DNA from 2 places in the Pseudoalteromonas sp. TAB23 genome. Region 2 is predicted to be linked to the other one. Evidence: riboswitches for the same ligand, from Rfam matches in the RefSeq annotation. Region 2 holds a riboswitch; the other holds the start of a gene.
What was found. A riboswitch is a leader RNA that binds a small molecule or an ion and turns the genes downstream of it on or off. The one in region 2 is predicted to bind lysine.

Region 1 (16,272 bases), on a different contig from region 2:
TCATGATTATTCCTCTTTCAGCGCAAGTTGAGTTACATCAGTTTTATCAGGCGCAATATCTTCAACTTTTACTGCCATACCTTCAGTTGGATACTCAAGCGCTGAGGTAACAATTTGCTCGCCATTTTTTAGCCCTTGGCTGGCTATAATCATGCCGTTTTGTTCGCGTATAATATTGAGAGTTTTAAACGACAATGTTAAATCGTCATTTAAAATGACAATTTTATTATCTTTAACTAAATGGTGCGCAACAATAATTGCGTTATCAAGCGGGCGACCTTCAATGGTAGCGTTAATATATGAACCAAAACGAAGAGGGCGTGTTTTATCGCCATAAGGTGTTGCAAGTTGTGCAACCAAGTAGCTCATACGGCTTGTTTGATCAACCACACCCTCGGTGCGAATTACTTTGGCTTGCCACATTGTTTGCTTACCCGCGTATTCTGCGTTAAATGTAACATTTGAGCCTACGCCGCCATTTTTTAAATATTGCAGTTCTTGGTCGGCAACGGGTAAACGGACCTCTGCAACTGAGGTTGCACTCAATGCACCAAAACTATTACCTGGGTTTACTACTGAACCCAAGCTAATTGTGCGTTCATTAATAATGGCATCGTATGGGGCTTTAATATAAGTACGTTCAAGATTGCGGCTAGCACGTTTAACACTTGCTTGAGCAGAGCGGTAACGCGCTAATTTTTCGGCCAGTTGTGGTTTACGTAAATAAAGTTCTGAGGCAATAGCTTCGCTTGAGTCCGATTTAATACGCTCCCATTCAGCTTTTGCTACATGTGCTTGTGCGCGTTCTATTTCAAGTGCTGAGCTTGCTTGTGCTAAACCTGCTTGCGCTTCAATAAAGTCTGCCTCGTAATCATTTGCATCAATTCGTGCTAAAATATCGCCTTGCTTTACAAACGCGCCTTCAACAAATTGATCTGATACCGAAATAACTTGCCCACTAACTTGTGCTATCAGCTCGGTACGGTCCTTTGGTTTAACAATGCCGTACGATTTAACATCGAGCGTTATAGAATCTAAAAGTATGCTTTGTGTTGCAACTAAAGGGCGTAAATCTTGCTCTGGCTTTTCTTCGGGTGGTTTTTTCATTGCCATAAAGGCGAAAGCTAAAGCAATACCGCCTGCTAAAACAGCAATTGGGAGTATTATTTGTTTTGTAGTAGCCACAAGGCATTCCTTCATAATTGGTGGTGACAGAGCAATAATACGCAATAAAGTGTTTACAAGGCGTTTTAAGATGTAACAAAGCATTACATATGTACATTACAACTCAACATGCGGCTAATTACGTTCCTAAAAAGGAATTAAAGTAAGTGTGTTTTATTCAGAGGATATTATGAAAACCGAATCGATGAGTTGCAGGCTAGGCTGCGGCGCATGTTGTATTGCGCCAAGTATTAGTTCGCCTATTCCAGGTATGCCAAATGGTAAAAAGGCCGGAGAGCGCTGTATTCAGCTAGACGAACGTAATTTATGTAAGTTATTTGGTGATTCAAGCCGACCTAAAGTATGCAGTGATTTTAGCGCCACGCTTGATGTGTGCGGGTCAACAAATGCACAGGCTTTAGCACTTATTACAGAGCTTGAAGAGCTAACTTAATCCTCGTTTTTAATACACATCTATTTACAATATATTATTAATAAAAATCTTCACAAGGTTATTAAAAGCAGTCGTTAATTTATTTAATGGCGAAATATTAGACATATTTAACTTTGTTGCTAATATAGGAAATTGTAAGATACTTTTTATAAATCTCATTTATAGGTGATTTCGTTCAATCTTAATTTTTAAAAGGAAAGAAAAATGAAAAATTTACTTACAGCATTTACATTAGGTGTGACTTTATTAGGTTGTTCAAACTTACCAATTAAAACCGATATTAAAGAAGACCACTTTAGACTCGAAAACTTTAAAAGAGAGCAGGGAGTAGATCTAGAATATGTCCACTTGATGTGCTTTAACAAAAAACCTACACAATGGGCTGAACCAAAGCAGTATATCAGTGGTGAGCATGATTTATGGGTAAAGGCGAGTGTTTCAAACCCTGATGTTTTAAATAGTCAAAAAGAAGCTTTTGTTAATTTTAACGTTAATTTAGATTCTGATAAAAGCTACATGCTAAATAGAAAAAGGGAAGGGGATAAAATATCAATCTGGATACAAGAAGTTGAAACCGGTACGGTTGTTTCGCCGGTTCTTACAGATGAGCTTAGTCGCCCTTTACAAATTGATAATGAGCTAAGAAAAAGACAATGTCGTTCTGGTTCAATATAAGCTGAGTAATCAAAGCTCTTAATATTTAGTATGCCGTTTATTTTTTGCTAAATATTTATTCAAAGACCTGTTTTAAATAAACAGGTCTTTGAATGTGATAGCTCAATTCTACCAACTATACGTTGCGCTTAACGTATATTGCTCACCTCGCCCTGGTGTACCAGGTATCTCTTCAAACGATTCACCCCATAGGTTATCTGCTGCTAAAGTAATAAATAAGTTTTTTAGCATTGGCGGCGTAATTTTTAACGTTAAATGAGTAAATAAAGCATCGTCGTCACTACCGCGCAGCGCATTTTCGTGCTGTTTGCGCCACTCGTTATCTATTCTAAACTGCAATATATCAGTAGGATTCCAAATTGCGCCGAGTGTTAGGCGGTGATCAGGAAAGTTTAATGCGTAAAAACTAGCATCAATATCTGCCGCACCGTAATTTTCTGATTTATGAAGGTAGGTGTAACTCGCTACAATTTCGGTTGTTTCAAAGTGTTTAGTTGCTAAGAACTCAATGCCCGTCGTATTTATATCTACAGGGTTTGCAAAGCGCGCTGAGCTTGAATCAAAATTAAACGTCCAATCGGTTAAGTTGTCATCTTTGCGATAAAAAATAGCCGAATTAAGTTGCCAAGTTTGCTCATCAACTAATAAACCTAGCTCTAGGCTTTTAGTCGTTTCGCGCTCAAGGGTGTAATTACTTCTAAATAACCCGCCTGAATCACTTCCACCAATCGCGGTATAGCCTGCTACTTGGCTTGCCTCTGCGTACGATAAATAAAACGTGCGCTCAAAACCTTTGCTGTTTTGTGTATTAAGCGTTACATCACCAATAAGTGACAGTTCTGAGTCGTCTCTATTTGTATCGTCAAACGCAGCACCTAAACGAAATGTAAGTTGTTTATTATCCTCAAGCGCCATTTTGTATTCAGGCAATACGCTTAATTTATAATACTTACGAGAGGTAAAGTTGTTTTCAAGCGTGGTAGATTCAATTGAGTCGTCAATAAACTGCGCTGAATAATTTACAGCAAATACATCGCTTTGAGCATGATGCCCCGATAGCGCTAACGACTTAACTTCACTTTTGTGAAACGCTTCAAAAGCGCTTGGATTTTCGCGAGAGTAAATATAATGATCGTCGTGTGTGCGGTAATAAGCCGACACTTCAAAGTTACTATCCTGCGCATAATTTTGCTTATGGTTTAGCATTAATAAGCGGGTTTCTAGCTCTTCTGTTTCGTTAACGCCAAATGGTGTGTACAAATTTGGCCAGCCAAAAAACTTATCTTGTGAGCCAAAAAATAAATCGGTTTGAGAATCAGCGCCAGCTAATTGAACGCGACCCGATGCACGCGTAAAGTCGTGATCGCCGTTATCAATAGTGCCATCGCTTTGTGAGTGAGAAATCTCACCTTCAAAACCAAGCTTCCAATCCTTTGCGCCTTCAAGGGGCATACTTACACCCGCATGTAAGCTTTGTAAGTTAAAATCATTTGTGCCAGTACCTACCGATACACTGCCGCCCGTGCTAATTGGTTTCCAGCCAAACGATACAGTGCCTACAGAGCTATTAGCACCATTAAGCGCATTGTCTGCGCCTGTTAAAATATAAGGGCCGGTAAGCATTTGCGGTGCAATAGGAATTTCAGCAAAGTAATGCCCAGACTGTGGGTCAAGTAAAGTAGCACTACCAACTCTAAAGCCGGTATTTTCAAAAATACCGCCACGTATAGTTACATCGGCTTGCGCTTCAGCCATATTACGTGATTGCAAATCAACACGTGGGTCATACTCTAAATTAGATACTGGAGAGTCAAATGTACCTACAGGTAATGTGTTTGCAGTGGGCGATGCCTCAACCGTTATTTTTTCGATTGCCGGTGATGCTTCAGTTTTATTAGTTACAGCTTCGCCGTAGGCAAAACTGCTCGCGCTGCATAGCAGTGCAGGGAGTATAAAGTGCGGTGACCATTTCATGTTGTGTGTCTCATTTTTTATATGCAATTACGGTAACAATTAAATTCAGAACACACTTTTAAGGCGTGATAAAATAATTCAATTAAACAACTGCGATTTTGGCGCGATTGTACATTAATTCATTAAAAACTGCATTTGATTATCATTTGCAACGTTAATGCATCTAACAAACTTGGTCACATTTATTATGAATATAAAACAGCAAGATACTATTTACTTTGCAGGTGGCTGCCTGTGGGGCGTGCAAGAGTTTTTAAAGCACTTACCTGGTGTAATAAGTACTGAAGCAGGGCGGGCTAATGGAAAAAATGATAATACACAAGGCGAATACGACGGTTATGCTGAGTGTGTAAAAGTAATATTTAGTACAAAAGAGGTTAGCTTAAACGAGCTGTTTGGCTTCTTTTTTGAGATTATTGATCCGTATAGCGTTAACAAACAAGGGGATGACGTAGGCCCTAAATATCGCACTGCCATTTATAGCAAAAGCCAAGATCATTTAAAGGTCGCTAGCAATTATATAAGCCAGCGAAGTGATGCTGATAAAATTGTGGTAGGGGTCGAGCTGCTAACTAACTACGTGCCAAGCGATCCTGAGCATCAAGACCGCTTAACTAATCATCCTGATGACTATTGCCACATACCGCTTGAGTTACTGCATAAGTATAAATCGTAACTTTAACGCGGTGTTTTTGTAGACGTGCAGCTTGCTGACGTGACGAGCGCAGCTCGTAATTTAAGATGGAATATAGCGCTATAAAGTAATTAGAAGCTATCGCTTCTCGCGCAAGCAAGCTTAGCGCCTACGGGTAAAGTTTGACGCGGTGTTTTTTGTAGACGTGCAGCTTGCTGACGTGACGAGCGTAGCTCGTAATTTAAGGTTGAATATAGCGTTAGGTAAAGGTAAGTGATTAGAAGCTATCGCTTCTCGCGCAAGCAAGCTTAGCGCCTACAGGTAAAGTTTAATCCGGTGTTTTTTGTAGACGTGCAGCTTGCTGACGTGACGAGCGTAGCTCGTAATTTAAGGTTGAATATAGCCCTATAAAAGTAAGTAATTAGAAGCTATCGCTTCTCGCGCAAGCAAGCTTAGCGCCTACAGGTAAAGTTTGACGCGGTGTTTTTTGTAGACGTGCAGCTTGCTGACGTGACGAGCGCAGCTCGTAATAACTTTATTTTAAAAGTTCCAAAAATACACACCCACAAAAAAGCTCACGTACTGTGAGCTCTTTTAAAACTTACTTATAGCTAATTTTAACTTACTGCTGCTTTTGCGGCGGGAAGTTACTTAAAATTTCGCTCACTGTTTTATTAATTGATGTTTCACGTTGTTCTGGCGATTGATTTTTCTTTAATCGACCTTCTTTTGCGCCGCGCCATACTAGCTGGTTAGATTCACGGTCTACAATATCAATAATCAGTGTACCCACTTCGTATTCACGCGCAGTTGTATCGCGTTGAAAACCAGTACCCCAATAACCCCAATGCGGGCGGTAGTTTATATTGAAGTTATCTACTTCAAGCTCTTTATCTACCGATGCATGATAGTTAACAAGTACATCAGCTTGCGCTGCATCAACTAAGCTCATACCTAGTGTTTGGCTCAATTCTGCATTAACGGCAGTGCGAACACGCTTTTCCATTAGGCCATTAATTTGATAGTTATTTGTGTCTTTAGTTAGGCTGGCGTTTTCTACCCAAGCAAATGTTTTAAAATTACTAAAGTTAGCTGATTTATCGTAATCCCAATCTGGGGTTTGTGTACAGGCTGTAAGAAGTGCTAGCGCTGCAACAATAAGTATATTTTTCATTACGTTTGCTCCAATAAAATGCATTAATTTAAAATAACACACATAGTTTAAATGTGTATTATTTAAACGTCCTATATTTTAGTTTAGTTGGTTTGCCTTAACGGCCAATTAATTGTGTTCAACTTCAATCCAATCTTTTTCATCTACCCAGTTTTGTGCACCGTCTTTTACCGAGCGAATAGGCACAATGTAGTCACAACTTATTTGTGGTTTAACTGAGGCAAATATAGGCACAAAACCAAAGCTTAGTGCGGTTTCTATAATTGCTTTTTGATTTTGTGGGTCAATGTCGGCCGCTTCATCTATGTAAATAGGTATACGGTATAGGTTTTGTTCCTGGTCACTTAATAAGTAGCGAATAAACAACATGCCACACAATAACTTAATCGTAATACGTGTGCCGTTTGAACCCGCCGAATCTATTTTTTCAAAGTGCTCTGTTTCACCTGCGCGGTTAACCACTTCAAATCGAATATCAAATAAATCGGTAAGTGTTAAGCCCGCTTTATCTGAGGCGAGTTTAATTAAGTGATCTTTCGCTTCGTTTACCGCACTTTCGCTGTACGGTTCTTGGCTCAGTAAATCAAGTGTGTCGCCTTGTTCAAACTGATGCGACGTGCTGATAATGGTATCTATACTATCAACCAGCATTTTGCGCGGTATTACGTTAATTTTAAACGCTTGCAGGTTTGAAATACGGTGCTGGCTTATGCCTTTATTAAAGCTGTTCATTTCGCGGCGAAGGCGGTCTAAATCTTCTCGTAAGCCTTTAATAGTTGCAGCCACTTCGGTAAGTGCAACACGAGCTTGGCGTTCAACAGCGTCGCGTTCGTTATCAATATTATGAAAGGCGCTTATTAGCTTTTGGTACTTAGTATATTCGTCGTTTTCGTTGTCGAATTTAGTTATACCCGCGTTATATACATGCAAATAGGTGTTGCGCACGTTTATGTCAAAATTACGCAGCTCTTGGCAGTCTTTATTAAAGTGATGAACAAGATCGCTTAAGTTATCAAAGTCGACCGTAATATCAATCATGTACGGGGTCACTTTGCCGCTGTATAAATCAAGCGTGTGGTCAATTCGCTCGCTTTTAACTTGGCGTAAGCGCTCAGTTTGGCGATTAATTTGCTCTTGTTTCGATTTAATTAACGAGCGACGATCGGCAATTGAGCCACTATTTTTTTGAATATCTTGCAAGTAGTCGTCAACTTGTTCGCGCTCAGCTAATAACTGCTCTTTTAGCATGGCTTGCGCTTCAACCGACTGCTGCATTATATCAAACTGCTCTAAGCGCTTTAGCGCGCTCTCTGCGCTCATAAGCTCATCGTATAGCGCGTCTTTTTCTTTTTGCTTGTCGGCAACGTTTGCTGCAACATCGCGTTGTTGCTTAAACTCTTTAAGTGAATGCTCAAGTGCATTTAGCTGAGCGGTTAATTGCTCCTTGTTTTCGCCGCTTTGCATTTGCACAGGCGAGAGCTTTTTAAGCTTAATGCTCGCACCTGGTAGCGTTAATACGCCGCCTTTAACGTTTTCGCTAAGTAGCGATAAAAATTCACCAAATGCATCTTCATCATCAATGGTTATATCGCCATTAGTGGTGGTTGCAAACGAGAGAATATCTGGGTTTAAAATGCGCGATATTTCTTCTACTTCTTTTAACGAGAGGTCTTCGCGCATACGGGTAAACAAATTAAACTCAAGATTTTTAAGTTGCAGCTTTAAGCTCTTAATTTGTTTTTGTGTTTCGCTGATGCGGTAGTCAAGCGTGTGTAGGCTTTGCCCTTGTGCGCTGGTTATAGAGTGCGAAAGCGACTCGTAATCTTGTTTTAACTGAGTCAGGCTGGTTTTGAGCGTGGCTTTATTTACCAGTTCAAACTCGCTTTTAAGCGCATCGTAATCTAAAAACCACTGCTCAATTTGAGTTTGTCTACGCTCTATATCACGCGATTGCTGTACGTATAGGCTTTGCTTTTGCTCAAACTCGTGTTTTTCGTGCTCTATATCTTCAAGCGCTATACCCAGCTCATTAAGTTGCGATTCTTGATAGGTATCAAAATCAATCAATGCTTGGTCAATTTTAGGTGCGTACGCCGCTAATTTACCTTTAAGCACGGTTTGGTTTTCAAGCATTGATTCAAGCGCGGCTATTGGCTCTTGCATTGACTCAAGGGCTTTTAATTCGCGTTTTGAGCGGTTTACTTTATCAAATGAGCGACGCCATACTTCATAAAAATCGACCTTAGAGTTCGACATATGGCGTTCAAACACGCGTAGCATAAAGCGTTTTACGTCGCTTGCGCCTAATTTGTGTAAATTAAGAATACGTCTAAATATTTCTTTATAAATAGAGGAGTCTTGCACATTATTAAGCGGGATCATTTTTAAGTTAATGTCGCCGTCAAATGGGGTTGCGCCGCCAGTAAGTAGCGCGTTTAACTCTTGTGCTTTAAGCTCAATAGGGTTGTAGTTAAGCGATTTTAAATGGTTGAACAGCTTGGTAAATTTAATAATAGTTTTACCTTGCGTGTACTGCTCTAAATCAAGCTTTCCTTGATAACAAAAGTACTGATGCGCGTAACCGGCAATTTTACCAAGCCCTGCAACGCCTATTACTACCGAGCCATGAGGCAAGTTAGCTTCGAGTAAAATGTACGACTGATCGGATGAAAAATAAAACTTACGGGTTTCATCTAAATCGTGTCCGTCCCATTCTGTTAAGCGCAAATCGTTAATAAGCGGGAACTGCAGGGCGTTAATAACCGAGCTTTTACCTGTGTTATTGGGCGCGCAAATAGAGCTGCTTTTATCAAGCGGGATCACACATTTTGCATAGCCTGCGGTGTTAAGTAGGGCGAGTTTACTTAGTCCGTATAGATTTTTCATTCCTCGTCCTCTGTAATATAGGTTTCTTCGTTTACTTCCATGAGTGCATCTATGTAGCGGTGAATTGGCGCTTGTAGCATAAAGCCGCCTTCTACTTCACGGGCTAAACCTAAGCGCACCATGCGCAGGTAAACGTCTTTGCGCAAATCAGATCCCGAAAATATCTCAAGCTGATCAAATAAATGTTTGTTAATTTGCACCAGCGTTTGCATAAGCTCTAAATCGTTTACGTCGTCAAACAATGCGCGCATTGGGTCTTTACCCGTATTGGCGTAGTGCTCAATTAAAATGTAAATGGTGAGTGCGATAGCGCGAGATATTTTGCCCATATTGGGTGTGCTTTCGTCGCTACCAAAGTAATAAAAGCCACGGCTGTCGCGTTTTAAATCGTTACCTAAAGCGGTAAATAGGGCGGTGTAGTCTTCTATGTGTTGGTCAAGCTCTTGCCACATTACGTTGTCTTGCTCGCAAATGTGATAACCCGCTACTAATTTTTTATTAATGGCTTGTAGGTGGGTTAGCTCGTCTAAGTTTATGTGTGTCATGGTTTATTTATCTGCCTTTGAATCTGGCTGAGGCTCTGAATTAAATGGATATAAAGAAAAGTGCTGACCGGCAATTTTTACGCGGGCTTTTTCATCGCTTTGAATTATTTTAATATCGCTGTCGCTGACTAATTTTTGATACAAAAATAGCATTTCGTCGGCATCGAGATTTGGGTAGCTTTCGTCTAAAAATTGCAGCAAGGGCTGCGGCTTTTTGCGTTTTTTATTAAAGCGCTTAGCAAAGCTGGTTTTAACATCGTTGTAGTCAGGAATATTAGGCGTAACAAATGCAGGCACGTCTTGTTGATCGGGCAATTGGTATTCTTCGTGTTCAAATTCAACCAAGCTTGCCATGTAAGCCACAATATGACGTTGCTGACCAAGCGAATATCGCTGCGCGTCGCTCACAAAATGTGGCTGTACAGCACTTAGCATGTTGTCTACGCCATTTTTGCGCACAAGCCCAAGTACTTTGGCTGCTTGGCGAGTAATTAAGTTATTACGGCGTAACTCTTCGCGTAGCGGCATAAGCATGTCGGCACTTTTACGTAAGCTTTCTCGACCCACTAAATGCATTTCGAGTATACGGGTACGTAATTGCTCCAGCATACGTTTGTCGTTGTACGCTTTACCTGAGCGCTCAATGTGCAGTATTTGCTTACTTATTTGCTCTTCAATGAGGGTAAAACACGCATGAAATTCACCGCGAATATCAACCATTTCAAGCATTGGCTCTATGTATTCGTCAAACGCTTCTATTACCGCTTTATAACGCTTTTGCAGCGATTGCACCGCATTATTAGATTTAGCTTGTTCAACAATATTTAAAATAGCGTTTTCGTTGTGCGTATAGAGCTTCATTATTTTACGCACCCGATCATCCATAATGCGGCTATAGCGGCGTAAGTCGTCAAAGTCTTCTATTTCGCCAGCGTTATCTAGGCGGTTACCTAAACGAGCTAGGTCGTCTACTAATACGCTAATTTCTTGCGCTAAGCCTAAATGTTCTTCTTGCAGTAAAAACGTAGCAAAGTCGGCAATGGCACGATTTATTTCAAGCTGTGAGGATTTAGCCAGTGGAATTAAAATATCTTGGTTTAACAAACGATTTGTTTCTTTATAAATGCGTTCGTTTGACCACGTAGGCTGCTTTTGCTTAATCGCGTTTTGTACGTCTTTTAGGCTAAAGTCAGCCATTTTAAAACGTTTAAATAATAGCTCTAATACACCCCAATGTTCGGTTATGGTGTTTAGCAGCTTTTTAGCTGGGATCATAAGAGGTTACAACATCCTAGTATTTTATTATTGAGTTCTTTTAGAAGACTCATTATTACGTATTTTTAATTAACCTTGTCTGTATATAGTATTCGTTTTTAAGACCATTTAATAATAGTTTTTGCATAGAGGCAGTGCTAAAATTCGCGCCGAAAATAGGCACATGAAATGGAATGTTATTTGTGTGTTCTTTAAAACTATATCAAAGGTTGTTTAACTACCATGGTTTCCTCGATTATTCTAACCCTGATAGCGATTGCATTTTTACTGATCGTTATAGAAGATATTATCCATGTCAATAAAGCTAAAACCACGCTGTTTTTTGGTACGCTTTGCTGGATTCTTCTTTTTATATACCCTCTACACGGGCAAAGCCCCGATACAATTCAACACCTCCTAAACGAAAATATTTTAGAAATTGCCTCTCTATGGCTATTTTTAATGGCTGCAATGACCTTTGTAGCGTATTTAAATTCAAAGGGGTTTATAGAAAATATTGTGCACCGTGTTATGCCAAAAAGTATTAGCGAAAAAAAGCTCATGTTTTTGGTAGGTGGTTTTGCATTTTTGTTTTCGTCGATTTCAGACAACGTAACAGCTACGCTTATATCGCTCGCGGTTGTTATGTCGTTAAAACTTGAACCTAAAAAACTCATTAAATACGCCACGCTTATTGTGTTTGGGGTTAACTCAGGTGGGGTATCGCTAATAACAGGTGACGTAACCACACTGATGATATTTTTAGATGGCAAAGTAACCATTGCTCATTTATTACTACTTATAGCGCCAGCACTTGCAAGCGTTATGCTGCTAGCCGCGTTACTGTCTATAGGTATGAAAGGGCGTGTTGAGTTTGCTGGTGCAGGTAAAACCCGCATCGAAAAAACCGACATTACCATTGCTGTTATATTTTTATCTACCGTAGTGAGCACACTTATGCTGAGTGTAGTTTACAGCGTACCGCCTTTATTAACCTTCTTGTTCGGCTTATCAGTGATGTTTTTAGTCGCGCAATTTTTAATGCGCAAAAAAGACATTAACAAAGACATAATCGACTTTGTTCGCGATATAGAATACGACACATTATTGTTTTTTGTAGGTGTACTTTTACTTGTAGGCGCACTTAAAGAAATTGGTATGTTGAGTAAATTTACCGACCTATATACGGTAATGGCACCTGAATACGCAAACTACTTAATGGGCATATTATCAGCAGGGGTCGATAACGTACCGCTTACTGCTGCTTTATTAAAAGCCGATATAGTAATGAGCCAACAGCACTGGTTGTCGTTTACGTATGCAACGGGCGTGGGCGGTTCAATGCTTATTATTGGTTCGGCTGCGGGCATTATTGCCATGAGCAAAGTTAAAGCGCTTACCTTTATGAGCTACTTGCGTTTATCGCTGCATTTATTAATTTGTTACACGGTTGGATATGCGGGCTCGTATTACATGGGCAGTTTTATTTAACTCATAAATTATTAAATGCTTGACAGCTAGACGTCTAAACGATAACTTTCAAAGCCCCGCTACTTAGTGGGGTTTTGTTTTATTAGCCACTGGTTAATAAAGCATTCAGAAGAGGTGCGATACTTAGGTACTTAATGTTAGGCGACGAAAGCCGATGATCATTAAGGAGGGAAGTACTCGCCGAGGAAAATAATGGTACGTCGTCATTGTTTTTCGGTTTATGGGGCTGAATCCTCAAAACTGTCACCAATATAGGTGGAGAGCTTCTGGCAGTGGACTTATCTTCAAGCATTCCTTTGCCAAGTTCTTCTTGTTTTATTGCGGTTTGGATACCGCGAAAGGAGACTAAATGACTACCCAATCAGCGCCACAAACAGTGCCTCAAACAGAGTTAAGCGCAAAATCAGATTACATCGTTGCCAAGTTTGGCGGAACCAGTGTTGCAAACTTTGAAGCGATGAGTCGCTGTAGCGAAATTATTGTTGCAGATAAAAACGTACGTATTGTTGCCGTGAGCGCTAGTGCCGGCGTAACTAACCACTTAGTTGCACTTTGCAAACCAAGTATTACCTCAAGTGAGCGCCAAGAACACATAAACGGCGTGCTTGCTATTCAACAAACTATTTTAGATGAGTTATCGCTAGATGCCGATTTAGCGGTTGGCTTTAACGAAACTCTTAAAGCATTTCAAACATTGGCTCAAGAGTCACTAACAACCGATCAGCAACACGACGAGCTACTAAGCTTTGGTGAGCGTTTATCGTCGTATTTGTTTGCTCAAGTGCTGCGTTTACAAGGTTTAAATGCCGATCGCTTTGATGTGCGCAAGGTGCTTAAAACCGACAGCCAATTTGGTAAAGCAACGCCTAATGTTGCAGCCACAGCGCAAGCAGCTAAAGAACATTTAATCCCGTTGTTAGACGCTCAAGTAATTGTGACTCAGGGATTTATTGGCAGTGACGAATACGGCCAAACAACAACGCTTGGACGTGGTGGTTCAGACTACAGCGCTGCATTATTAGCTGAAGCAATCAACGCTAAAAGCGTGCATATTTGGACCGACGTAGTGGGTATTTTTAGCACCGACCCGCGTTTGTGCGCAAAAGCGACGCCAATTGCACGCTTAAGTTTTGACGAAGCCGCTGAAATGGCAACCTTTGGCGCAAAAGTATTGCACCCAGCGACTATTTTACCAGCGAGCCGTAGCCACATTAATGTGTTTGTAGGTTCTAGCCGAGAGCCAGAACGTGGCGGTACATGGATTGAGCGCGAAAAATCGCAGCAACCAGGTATACGCGCAGTAACACAACGTAAAAACCAAATATTGCTTACGCTTAAAAGCCCAGAAATGCTACTAGCAAGCGGCTTTTTAGCACGCGTATTTACACTATTAAGTGAATACAATATATCGGTAGATTTGGTAACCACCTCAGAAATCAGTGTAGCTATAACCCTTGATAACGCGCAAAATGCCTCGCGTCCAGAGCTTGATCAAGAATGCCTAGATAAGCTTGCAGAGTTTTGCCATGTTTCGGTAGAAAACAACCTAACATTGGTGGCACTTATTGGCTCTGAGATTCAATTACGCCAACACGAAATGAACTTAATGAGTGTACTAAAAGACTTTAACATTCGATTAATTTGTCACGGTGCTAGTAAGCACAACCTGTGCTTTTTAGTAGAGCAAACTGAGTCAGATAACGTAGTACAGTCTATTCATAGCCGTTTATTAGAAAATGATTTTGCTGCGTGAGTAATCGTTATTCAGGAAAATAACCTAGTAAAGTTACCTAGTAAAACTACCTAGTAAAGTTACTTAACAAAGTCGGTTAATAAAAAGCATCGCCAGTCGATGCTTTTTTTATGCACCACACTTACATCAAAACAAACATTGCGGTCACTGCTATCAGCTACAGTAATGCTATTACTGCAAGCGCTAAGCTTTGCACTATTTAATTCGTCAAACACATTGGGGCTAAGTAATTTTGCAATAGGGCGGCTGGTGGCTTTAGCAAGTGACTCTTTTAATGTCCAAATTCTAAAAAACGTATCTGCTTGGGTTTGGGTATTAGTAGGCTTGGTGATAAGTATAATTTCATCATTATGATAAAAATGCTTAGCGAGCTTTTCAAATGAGCGCTTTAGGCTTACTTTTTCAATATCAAAACCGAACTCACTTTTATCAAAATTTAACGCGACCCCAACTAAACCATGCGAATGCGAAATACAGGTATTAATAACATTACCATTTACATGTATTTGCAGCTTTGAGCTTGCTTCGTCAAATTCTGTACTCATTTTATTAAGCGCCACGTGCGCATGTTGCGGCTGCGCTATTTTAATAAGGTGTTTTAACAATAACCGCGTAGCTAAATACTCTTGCTTAGCTTGTGGGCTTTTGCGGCGGTTTATAATGGTTATCTCAAATGGGCTTAAGTAATCGGGCAAATTAAAGTCACTAAGCTCAAGTGTTTTAGCATTAAATAATAAAATACTGTTACTCGCTAAAGACAAATTTGCCAATTGAGTTGAAGTAATACTCAAGGCGTTTTTAAAATAGTGTTCAGTCATAAAAGCCCTAAAGCAAAAGAAGTCGCTGATATTGTGAGCGGTTAACGCCACTAATAAAGGCTGGGTACAATTTTATTACTCAGCTGGCATGAAATATGGTTTAATTCACAATAATCAAAATAATAACAGATTTGTAGATGTATGGCACAAGTGCGTGATGGGTTTCAAAGCCGACTTGGTTTTGTTTTAGCCGCTGCTGGCGCAGCAGTGGGTTTAGGTAATATTTGGGGTTTTCCTACGCAAGCGGCCAACCATGGTGGCGGTGCATTTTTACTGGTTTACTTTATTGTTATATTTTTACTTGCGCTTCCTGCGCTGTATACCGAACTTTATTTAGGTCACAAAGCACAAGCTAATCCTGTAAAAGCATTGGGCGATGCATGGCAAAACACTAACCGTAAGGTTGGTGCTGCGGCAGGCTATATAGGCCTTGCGGGCGCAGTTGTTATGCTAAGTTTTTACTCAATAGTAGCAGGGTGGATGCTCTCGTACGCTATTGAACCCATAACAACCTTTTTAGGTTTTACAGGTGCAAGCGAATTTTTACATAGCGACTCAGTGCTGCGTAATTTTGTATTTACGCCGCTTATGCTTATTTTAACTGCCAGTATTATTTTAAAAGGTGTTAAATCGGGAATCGAAACCTGGTCGCGCCGTTTAATGCCACTGTTACTTGTGCTGCTTGTTGGTTTAATTGCCTACATTGCAACACTTGATGGCGCAAGCGAAGGCTTTGCCGCGTATTTAATTCCTGATTTTAGCCAAATACTCGATCCTAATTTAATTATTGCTGCAATGGGGCAAGCGTTCTTTTCGCTCTCACTAGGTGTGGGTTGTATGATGATTTACGGCTCGTATTTACAGCCAGATGCTAATTTACCAAAGCTTACAGCAGGTGTTGCTTTACTTGATACTGGCGTTGCGTTTTTAGCGGGGTTACTTATTATTCCTGCTATTTATGTGGCGCAGCACAACGGTGTAGAGGTATTTAGTGGCGGTAAACTGATTGGCGAAGGGCAACTTATTTTTGCTATTTTACCTGAGCTATTTAGCACTATGGGCGAAATTGGCTTATTAGTTGGTTTATTATTTTTTGTATTAATGTCTATCGCATCGGTTACGTCAACTATATCGACCACCGAAATTCCGGTAGCGTTTTTAGTCGAAAACCACAGCGTTAGCCGCACCAAAGCAACATGGGCGGTAAGCGCCGTTGTACTTGTGTGTGCAAGCGCCATTATATTAAATTTTGATTGGTTATTTGGCTTAGTTATTATGCTATTTACTCAATACCAACTACCGCTTATGGGCTTATTTTACTTTATTACAGTAGGGTGGATGTGGCAGCGTGGTAATAAATTACACCAAGCAACAACCGGCGTACATTACTGGTTTGCTCAGTATATTCGTTTTGTTTGCCCAATATTAATGACCTTGGTATTTGCAAACG
Region 2 (7,379 bases):
AAATGCGCTCGCCCATCGCCTAAACGTGGTGAAAAATGTCCAAATTGGTGCCCAGAGTAACCAAGTGCTACTGCAGGAATCGCCTGTTTTTCGTTACCGCTAAAAGTGCTAGCACGCAAATCAGCTGCAACGTTAATATTAAACTCTTTTGCTAAGCTCTCGTTCCACAGTAATAACTGAGGAAAGGCAACACTTGCAGGGAAATCTTCTATCGCAAAGTTTTCCGTAATGTCTGTGTATCTTGGCACTAATTTCATGGTAATTCCTATTATTGCTGACTTATACCAACACGGTTGTCACCTACGCCATAGGCCACAATTAAGCTCAACTCTTGCATACTTAAGCCACTTTGCTTTTGCATTTCGTTAAAAAAGGCTTGGGCTGCACTCAGTGATTTTTTAGTTTGTAAGCCGCCGTCTATAATTTTATGGGCACGCAAATAATTCTCTACATCGCGTGATAGTAAAAAAGTATCTTTACCAAGTGCTCGCAGTGCATAAGGCCCTGTATTTCCGCCTAAACGCGCACCATGCTTTTTTAAATACGCCCATAAACCAATAATATCGTCTGTTGGCCAATTAGCGATAAACTGACTAAAACTGCCATGTTCCCCTGCTATTTCGTGGATCATGTAAGCATTTTCGGTAATTGTTTTTACTTTTTTATAGTTACGAACGATTCGCTCATCCGTTGCTTTTTGTTCCAGCATATCAGGTGGCATCATTAATAACTTATCAACGCTAAAATCCCAAAAAACCTCTCTAAAGCCTGGCCACTTATTATTAATGACTGACCAATAAAAGCCGCTTTGAAATACTTTTCGAGTAAATTCCTCAAGCCAATCGTCGTCACTTAACGTGCTTAGTTGTTTTTTAGATAGCGGTTTTGCAAGTAATAACTTAAGCATTTTTTCGGAGCCTTTTCGCTCTACCGCTCGCTTATAAATATCGCTAAATTTTTCCATACTAATTAAATACCTCACTACTTATATTGCTAGTGTACGAGAAAAGCACCCAATACGTAACCACTCCCATTATGGATGAATGAATATGCATTTAGTCGCTTGACACCTAGACGGCTAAAATGCTTTAATCGCCGTAATTACCCTATTTAAATTGCTCAGGTTTGTAAGTTTTTACTCTACAAACAGGTGCAAAGGGCTAGAAGAGGTGCGTTATTCAGGTAGCGTATGTTAGGAGCGCAAACTCCAGTGAGCATACGTGAGGGGAATTAACGCCGAGAAGTAATCACTTTTGCGAGGTGTTTATTTCGGGCGACTAGGTTGAACCCTAGCGACTGTCACCAATAGCTGCTTGTAACAAGCAGCTTATTAGTTTGGTGGAGAGCTTCTGGTCTTAAATATTAAGGCCGTGCGCCCTATTATTTTAAGCCCATTCGCTCTTCGAATTATTAGTTCGAACGACGTTAATGCGGCTCCTTCCATAAAGCTTTTTAACTCTTCGAATAATACCAACTGCATTAAATTAGTTATCGCTAAAATGATCACGTTTTTAATAGAGTTGGTACAAATTATAAGTTCGTGAGAGATGATCAATAACTTCAATTTAAATGACTACTCATTGTGGACCGCGCTAGTAACGCCGTTTGATCAACACGGCGATGTTGACTACAACACGTTAACTAAACTGGTTAGCGATCAAGAAGCAGCGCATAACGGTATTTTACTACTTGGCAGTACGGGCGAAGGTTTAGCACTCACGCTAAAAGAGCAACAAGCCATTGTTGAACACGTATGCCAGCTAAAACCAGCAGTACCACTCATGGTTGCTGTGGGCGGTAGTAACTTAAAGCAACAAGTTGAGTGGGTTAACTACTGTAATACACTCCCAATTCATAGCTTTTTACTTGGCTCACCGCTTTATGCAAAGCCTGGCGCTATAGGTCAAACTCATTGGTTTGAAAGCCTACTTAATGCAAGTGTTCACCCGTGTATGCTTTATAACGTACCGGGTCGAAGTGCTGTTAGCATCCCAACGGCAACAATTCAAAACTTACAAAATAATAAAAATTTTTGGGCGTTAAAAGAAGCGAGCGGCAGCATTGCTCAGTTTGAAGCTTATCGCCAAGCTGCGCCTAATTTAGCTATTTTTAGTGGCGACGATGCGCTAATGCCTTATTTTGCTCAAGCTGGCGCAAAAGGTTTGGTGTCGGTAGCTGCAAATGCATGGCCCGCACAAACTCATGAGTTTGTTAAACGCAGCTTAAGTGGTCAACACCCTAATTTATTTGCCCAGTGGTCAAGCGCTATTAGTAGCCTATTTGCTGTCGCAAACCCTATTCCCGTAAAGGTATTGATGCATTTGCAAGGTCGCTTAAGCAGCCCGCAACTTCGTCCACCTTTAACACACCTTGAGTTAACTCAAACCGATTGCATCACAACTGCAAACAACACCATTTTATCTTGGCATTAAATACAGGTTTTTATAATGAGCTGGTTAGAACTATTAAATAATTTAGAATCGGGCGCAGTACGCGCAGCATCACAAAACGAAAGCGGCCAATGGCAAGCTAACGTAGAAGTAAAACAAGGCATTTTGGATGCCTTCAAAAATGGCACTAATACTGAGTTTGCAGGTGGTTTTGTTGATAAACATAACCTAGCTCCACAAGAGTTTAGTACTGACGATGGCGTACGTATGGTGCCGGGTGGCTCTAGTGTTCGCCGTGGTGCTTATGTTGCTAAAGGCACGATTATTATGCCACCAGCGTATGTAAACATCGGTGCATATATCGACGAAGGCACAATGGTAGATAGCCACGCATTAGTTGGCTCGTGCGCACAAGTAGGTAAAAACGTACATTTAAGTGCTGCAGTTCAGCTTGGTGGTGTACTTGAGCCAATTGGTGCAAGCCCAGTAGTTGTAGAAGACGACGCCTTTATTGGCGCTGGCTGTATTATTGTTGAAGGTGTAGTCATTAAAAAAGGCGCTGTACTTGCCCCAGGCGTGCGTTTATCAGCAACTATTCCGGTATACGACTGCGTAAACGAGCGCCAACTAGATAAAGGCGAGCCAATCCCAGAGTACGCGATTGTAATACCAGGCTCTCGCCCTGCGTCAAACGAATGGGCACGCGAGCAAGGCTTAAGCATGTCGTGTGCGTTAATAGTTAAATACCGCGACGAGAAAAGCGATGCATCGTTATTGCTTGAAGAGGTTTTACGATAATGAGCTTTTTGAGCACGCCTATCAAAACCGCTGTAAATACAATTACACAACAACTTGATACACCTTTTTTTGTTTACGACCTAGATCAACTAAACACGCATCTTGCGCGTTTAGTTGCGCAAACCGACGTAAAACTATGGTACGCGGTAAAAGCAAATCCACTGTCTAAAATTATTCAAAGCTTAGACAGCGCTGGCTTTAATTTTGACGTAGCAAGTAAAGGTGAGCTTGAGCAAGTGCTAGCACAAGGTATTAGCTCACAGCGCGTGCTCAACACAGGGCCTGCAAAAAGCCCTAAACAAATAAAACACTTTATTGAGCGCGGCGTGCGTATATTCGTGGCCGAAAGCCTCAATCAAGTACGTTGGTTAAACCAACAAGCGCAACTGCAAAATACGCAGTTACAAGTATTACTGCGAGTGCAATTACGCTGGCCTGAAGGTGAAAAAAACCCCCTGGGCGGCGACAGCCTTACGCCGTTTGGTTTGGGTTGTGATGAGTGGCAAGCACTCAATGTAACCGACTACCCTACACTTAAGTTTGACGGCTTACATATTTTTCAGTGGGGCAACATGCTTAGCACGCAAAAGCTAAGCGAATTGTGGTCACAAATGATTGCACCACTTAGCCAACTTGCCAGCGATTTAAATATTAGCCTTAAAATTCTCGATTTAGGTGGCGGCTTAGGTATTCCTTATACACAAAGCGAAACAACACTTGATTGGGATGACTTAATAGCTGCACTCGCTAAAATTAAAAATGATGCGGGCGTAGAAGAGCTATGGATGGAACTTGGTCGTTATGCCGTTGGCGAATGTGGTCATTACGCAAACCCAGTAATAGAGCGCAAACAAAACTATAATCAACAGCAAGTCATTTTAAGCGGCGGTATAAACCACTTATTACGCCCTGCTGTTACCAGCCAAGATTTTCCTGCTGCGTTACTGCGTGAATCCAGTGCTAAAACTCAAGCGGTCACTTTATACGGCCCGCTTTGTACAGCGCTTGATTGCTTAGGTGAGCATAACCTGCCAAGCGATTTAAATGAGCACGACTGGCTAGTGTTTAGTCAATGCGGTGCTTACGGCTTTACCGAAAGTATGCCGTATTTTTTATGCCACGAGCTCGCCGGCGAGTACACATTGCAAAACGGTGAACTTACCTGTGTTCGCCAAGCCGAAAATGCCAGCCACTACTTAAGGTAATAAGCATGAGTAATACAACACACATCAGCCAAGAGAACATTGTAGTAGGGGAAGTTGCAAACGGCTTACCCCTTACAATTCCGGTGTATCGTTTAAAAGGTGATGGCACAGGGCCTAGTGTTTATGTTCAGGCCAATATGCATGGCGCTGAAGTGCAAGGTAACGCAGTTATTTTTCAGCTACTTGAGCAATTAAAACACCTAAACCTTAATGGCGATATTACATTAGTGCCTTATGCAAATCCGATTGGTTGTAATCAAAAATCTGGCGAGTTTACCCTTGGCAGGTTCGATCCGATTACGGGCACTAATTGGAATCGCATGTATCACTACAATAAAAATTTAGTGGCACAGTTTGCACAAAATCATACTCAGTATGACGACGCTACATTAAAAAGTAACTTCAAACAGGCGCTTATTGACGAAGTAGACAGCAAACTTAACGGCCCTGCTTATTTACTTAATACGGGTAAACGCATTGCGCTTAACCTACAAAAGCTCGCTCATCAGGCTGATATAGTACTCGATTTGCACACAGGTCCTATTTCAAGCAAACATTTGTACTGCCCAACCTATGCAACCGACAGCGCACGTTACTTTAATATTGAACATGTACTGCTTATTCCTAGTGATTTTGACGGTGCAATGGATGAAGCTAACTTTTGCCCATGGTGGCATTTAAGTGATGCACTTAGTGGGCAAGGTCGCGAATTATCAATACCTGTAGAAGCATTTACTGTAGAGCTAGGCAGCCAAGAAAAAATAGACTTAAAAGAAGCACTAAACGATGCTAACAGCATTTTAAGTTACTTAAATCACAAAGGTGTTTTACAAAATGCACCGCATACGCCAGCTAATATCACTCGCTATGCATGTAATTTAGATGACTACTTTGCTTATTACGCCCCCATTGGCGGCATGGTTGAATACATAGCCCCGCTTGGCGGACACATTAAAGCCGGTGAGCCTATTGCCAATATTTTGCGAATGGAGCGCTACTTAAGCGAGCAACCACTGCAAACACTTACTCTCGATTGCGATGCAATTGCCATTTTGCACTTTGCCTCGGCGAGTGTTAACCAAGGCACCGAACTTTATAAGTTTTTTACTAACATATTTGAGCTTTAGCTCACCCTTCTCATTGCGTGAGAGCACATTAACTAAAATAGTTAATGTGCATTAAAAAAGCGGCCTAGGCCGCTTTTTTTCTGATCTATATTTACTTTGTATACGTACAGACCTTGTTATAAATACAAATTCAGTAAAAGTTCACCGTTACATATGTAAAAAGACGTTATAATTAAATTAACGCATACAACACAACCCGAACCCACAAGGAATTACAATGAGCTGGCGCCACTGGATCACACTTTCTGCCTTAATAAGTACAGCTACCTTCGCACAAGAAGAAGTTGCTACAAATGAGCAAGACAACGACATCGAACTTGTAAAGCAGTGTATTTTAAATGAGGTAATTGGCGGGGATGGTAAACAAACATTAGACGATCTTCGTAAAAAGTGTTCAGCTCTTGAAGAAAACAAACAACTTACCGCGCTTGATAAACGCCAAGCTCGTGAAGAAGTAGGTAAAAAAAATAGAAATGTAATTACGCCACATAAGCGTAACTATATTTTACCGCTTTCGTACGTATCACACCCAAACGATCGCCCATTTGATGGCTTTGATGCACTAACAGACGATAACGACGGTGAACCGCTCGACAACTTAGAAGCAAAATACCAGCTATCGATAAAAGTACCTCTTTACGATGATTTTTCGGATAAAGACCAAGCCATATTTTTTGGCTTTACACTGCAATCATATTGGCAGATTTATAACTCAGAAATTTCTTCTCCATTTCGTGAGACCAACTACGAACCAGAGATATTTTGGATAAATTACCTCGACCCAGAAAACGTATTATGGGGCGACGAAATGGCAATCGCATTAGGTATTTCGCATCAGTCAAATGGTCGAAGCCAACCAAACTCACGTTCGTGGAACCGTATTTATGCAGACTTTATCTGGGAAAACAGAGGCTTTGTTTTTAGCTTTAAACCTTGGTACCGAATAGCTGAGGACGAAAAAGAAGATATTTTAGAAGCTAAGGGCGATGACAACCCAGACATATACAAATACATGGGTTACTTTGAATTTAGCGGCGCGTATCGTTTTCATGACCATGAATTTAGCTTTATGACACGTAACAATTTAAATTCAGATAATCGTGGTGCAATTCAACTCGACTGGTCGTTTCCTTTATGGGGCCGCGTTCGTGGTTATGCACAATACTTTAACGGTTATGGCGAAAGCTTAATTGATTACAATGCGGATGTAGAACGTATTGGTGTAGGTATATTATTAACCGATCTGCTGTGATACTTCCCTAAGTTTTACACACAAAAAAGCCAAGCATCGCTTGGCTTTTTTGTGTTTTGAACAGCTAAACAGTTATTTTTTTACTACAAACTGTCCTTCAAATTCTGCAACCACGTTATCACCATCGTAAATAGTTACAGGCACTATGTAACTTGCTTTACCATCGGTTTCTAAATCGCTTAACTTGCCCTTACAGGTTTGTATATCAACACAACCACGTGGGTCGGTAGTAAGCGGCTTTAAGTACTTAATGTTAGCATCGGCTAATACAATATTACCTTCAAGCCCAGCTTCTTTAAGTGCTAAGTACGTAGCACCCCAACCTGTTAGCGTGGCCAAGCTATAAATAGAACCTGCAAACATGGTGTTATGTAGATTTAAGTTAGCGTCTAGGTCGGCGCTGGTTGTAAATTGCCAATCGGTATAGCTTTCTACCTTAATACCCATCGCGTCACTAATTGGAATAGACTCACGCCACGTATTTTGTAGTACTTGCGTCCAATTTGGATGACGGAACCAGCCTGGCTCAGACGGTTTTTGCTTTATCATTTTAAAGTGCTGTACATCGCCATACGCTAAATGTGCTTTTTCTTTTAGTTCGTAACCG

Region 1: linked by a shared signal. The riboswitch ahead of lysC (lysine-sensitive aspartokinase 3) and the one ahead of dapA (4-hydroxy-tetrahydrodipicolinate synthase) in region 2 are both predicted to bind lysine.

The regions. Positions count from the first base shown of each region.
Region 1 covers NZ_AUTP01000147.1:21,865-38,136, forward strand. The annotation lists gene L654_RS0105975 (efflux RND transporter permease subunit) at 1-4, opposite strand, end outside; gene L654_RS0105980 (efflux RND transporter periplasmic adaptor subunit) at 7-1,185, opposite strand; gene L654_RS0105985 (YkgJ family cysteine cluster protein) at 1,355-1,618, shown strand; gene L654_RS0105990 (hypothetical protein) at 1,823-2,293, shown strand; gene L654_RS0105995 (TonB-dependent receptor) at 2,402-4,267, opposite strand; gene L654_RS0106000 (peptide-methionine (S)-S-oxide reductase) at 4,455-4,943, shown strand; gene L654_RS0106010 (DUF4136 domain-containing protein) at 5,524-6,075, opposite strand; gene L654_RS0106015 (ATPase) at 6,184-8,961, opposite strand; gene L654_RS0106020 (hypothetical protein) at 8,958-9,506, opposite strand; gene L654_RS0106025 (hypothetical protein) at 9,510-10,781, opposite strand; gene nhaD (sodium:proton antiporter NhaD) at 11,004-12,251, shown strand; lysine riboswitch at 12,353-12,525, shown strand; gene lysC (lysine-sensitive aspartokinase 3) at 12,601-14,004, shown strand; gene L654_RS0106040 (4'-phosphopantetheinyl transferase superfamily protein) at 14,064-14,822, opposite strand; gene L654_RS0106045 (sodium-dependent transporter) at 14,964-16,272, shown strand, end outside.
Region 2 covers NZ_AUTP01000165.1:30,406-37,784, reverse strand. The annotation lists partial or broken gene L654_RS01000000125675 (YdiU family protein) at 1-257, opposite strand, end outside; gene L654_RS0107000 (DNA-3-methyladenine glycosylase I) at 269-964, opposite strand; lysine riboswitch at 1,157-1,357, shown strand; gene dapA (4-hydroxy-tetrahydrodipicolinate synthase) at 1,548-2,432, shown strand; gene L654_RS0106990 (2,3,4,5-tetrahydropyridine-2,6-dicarboxylate N-succinyltransferase) at 2,448-3,188, shown strand; gene L654_RS0106985 (PLP-dependent decarboxylase) at 3,188-4,393, shown strand; gene L654_RS0106980 (succinylglutamate desuccinylase/aspartoacylase family protein) at 4,399-5,520, shown strand; gene L654_RS0106975 (phospholipase A) at 5,738-6,772, shown strand; gene L654_RS0106970 (bifunctional GNAT family N-acetyltransferase/hotdog fold thioesterase) at 6,845-7,379, opposite strand, start outside.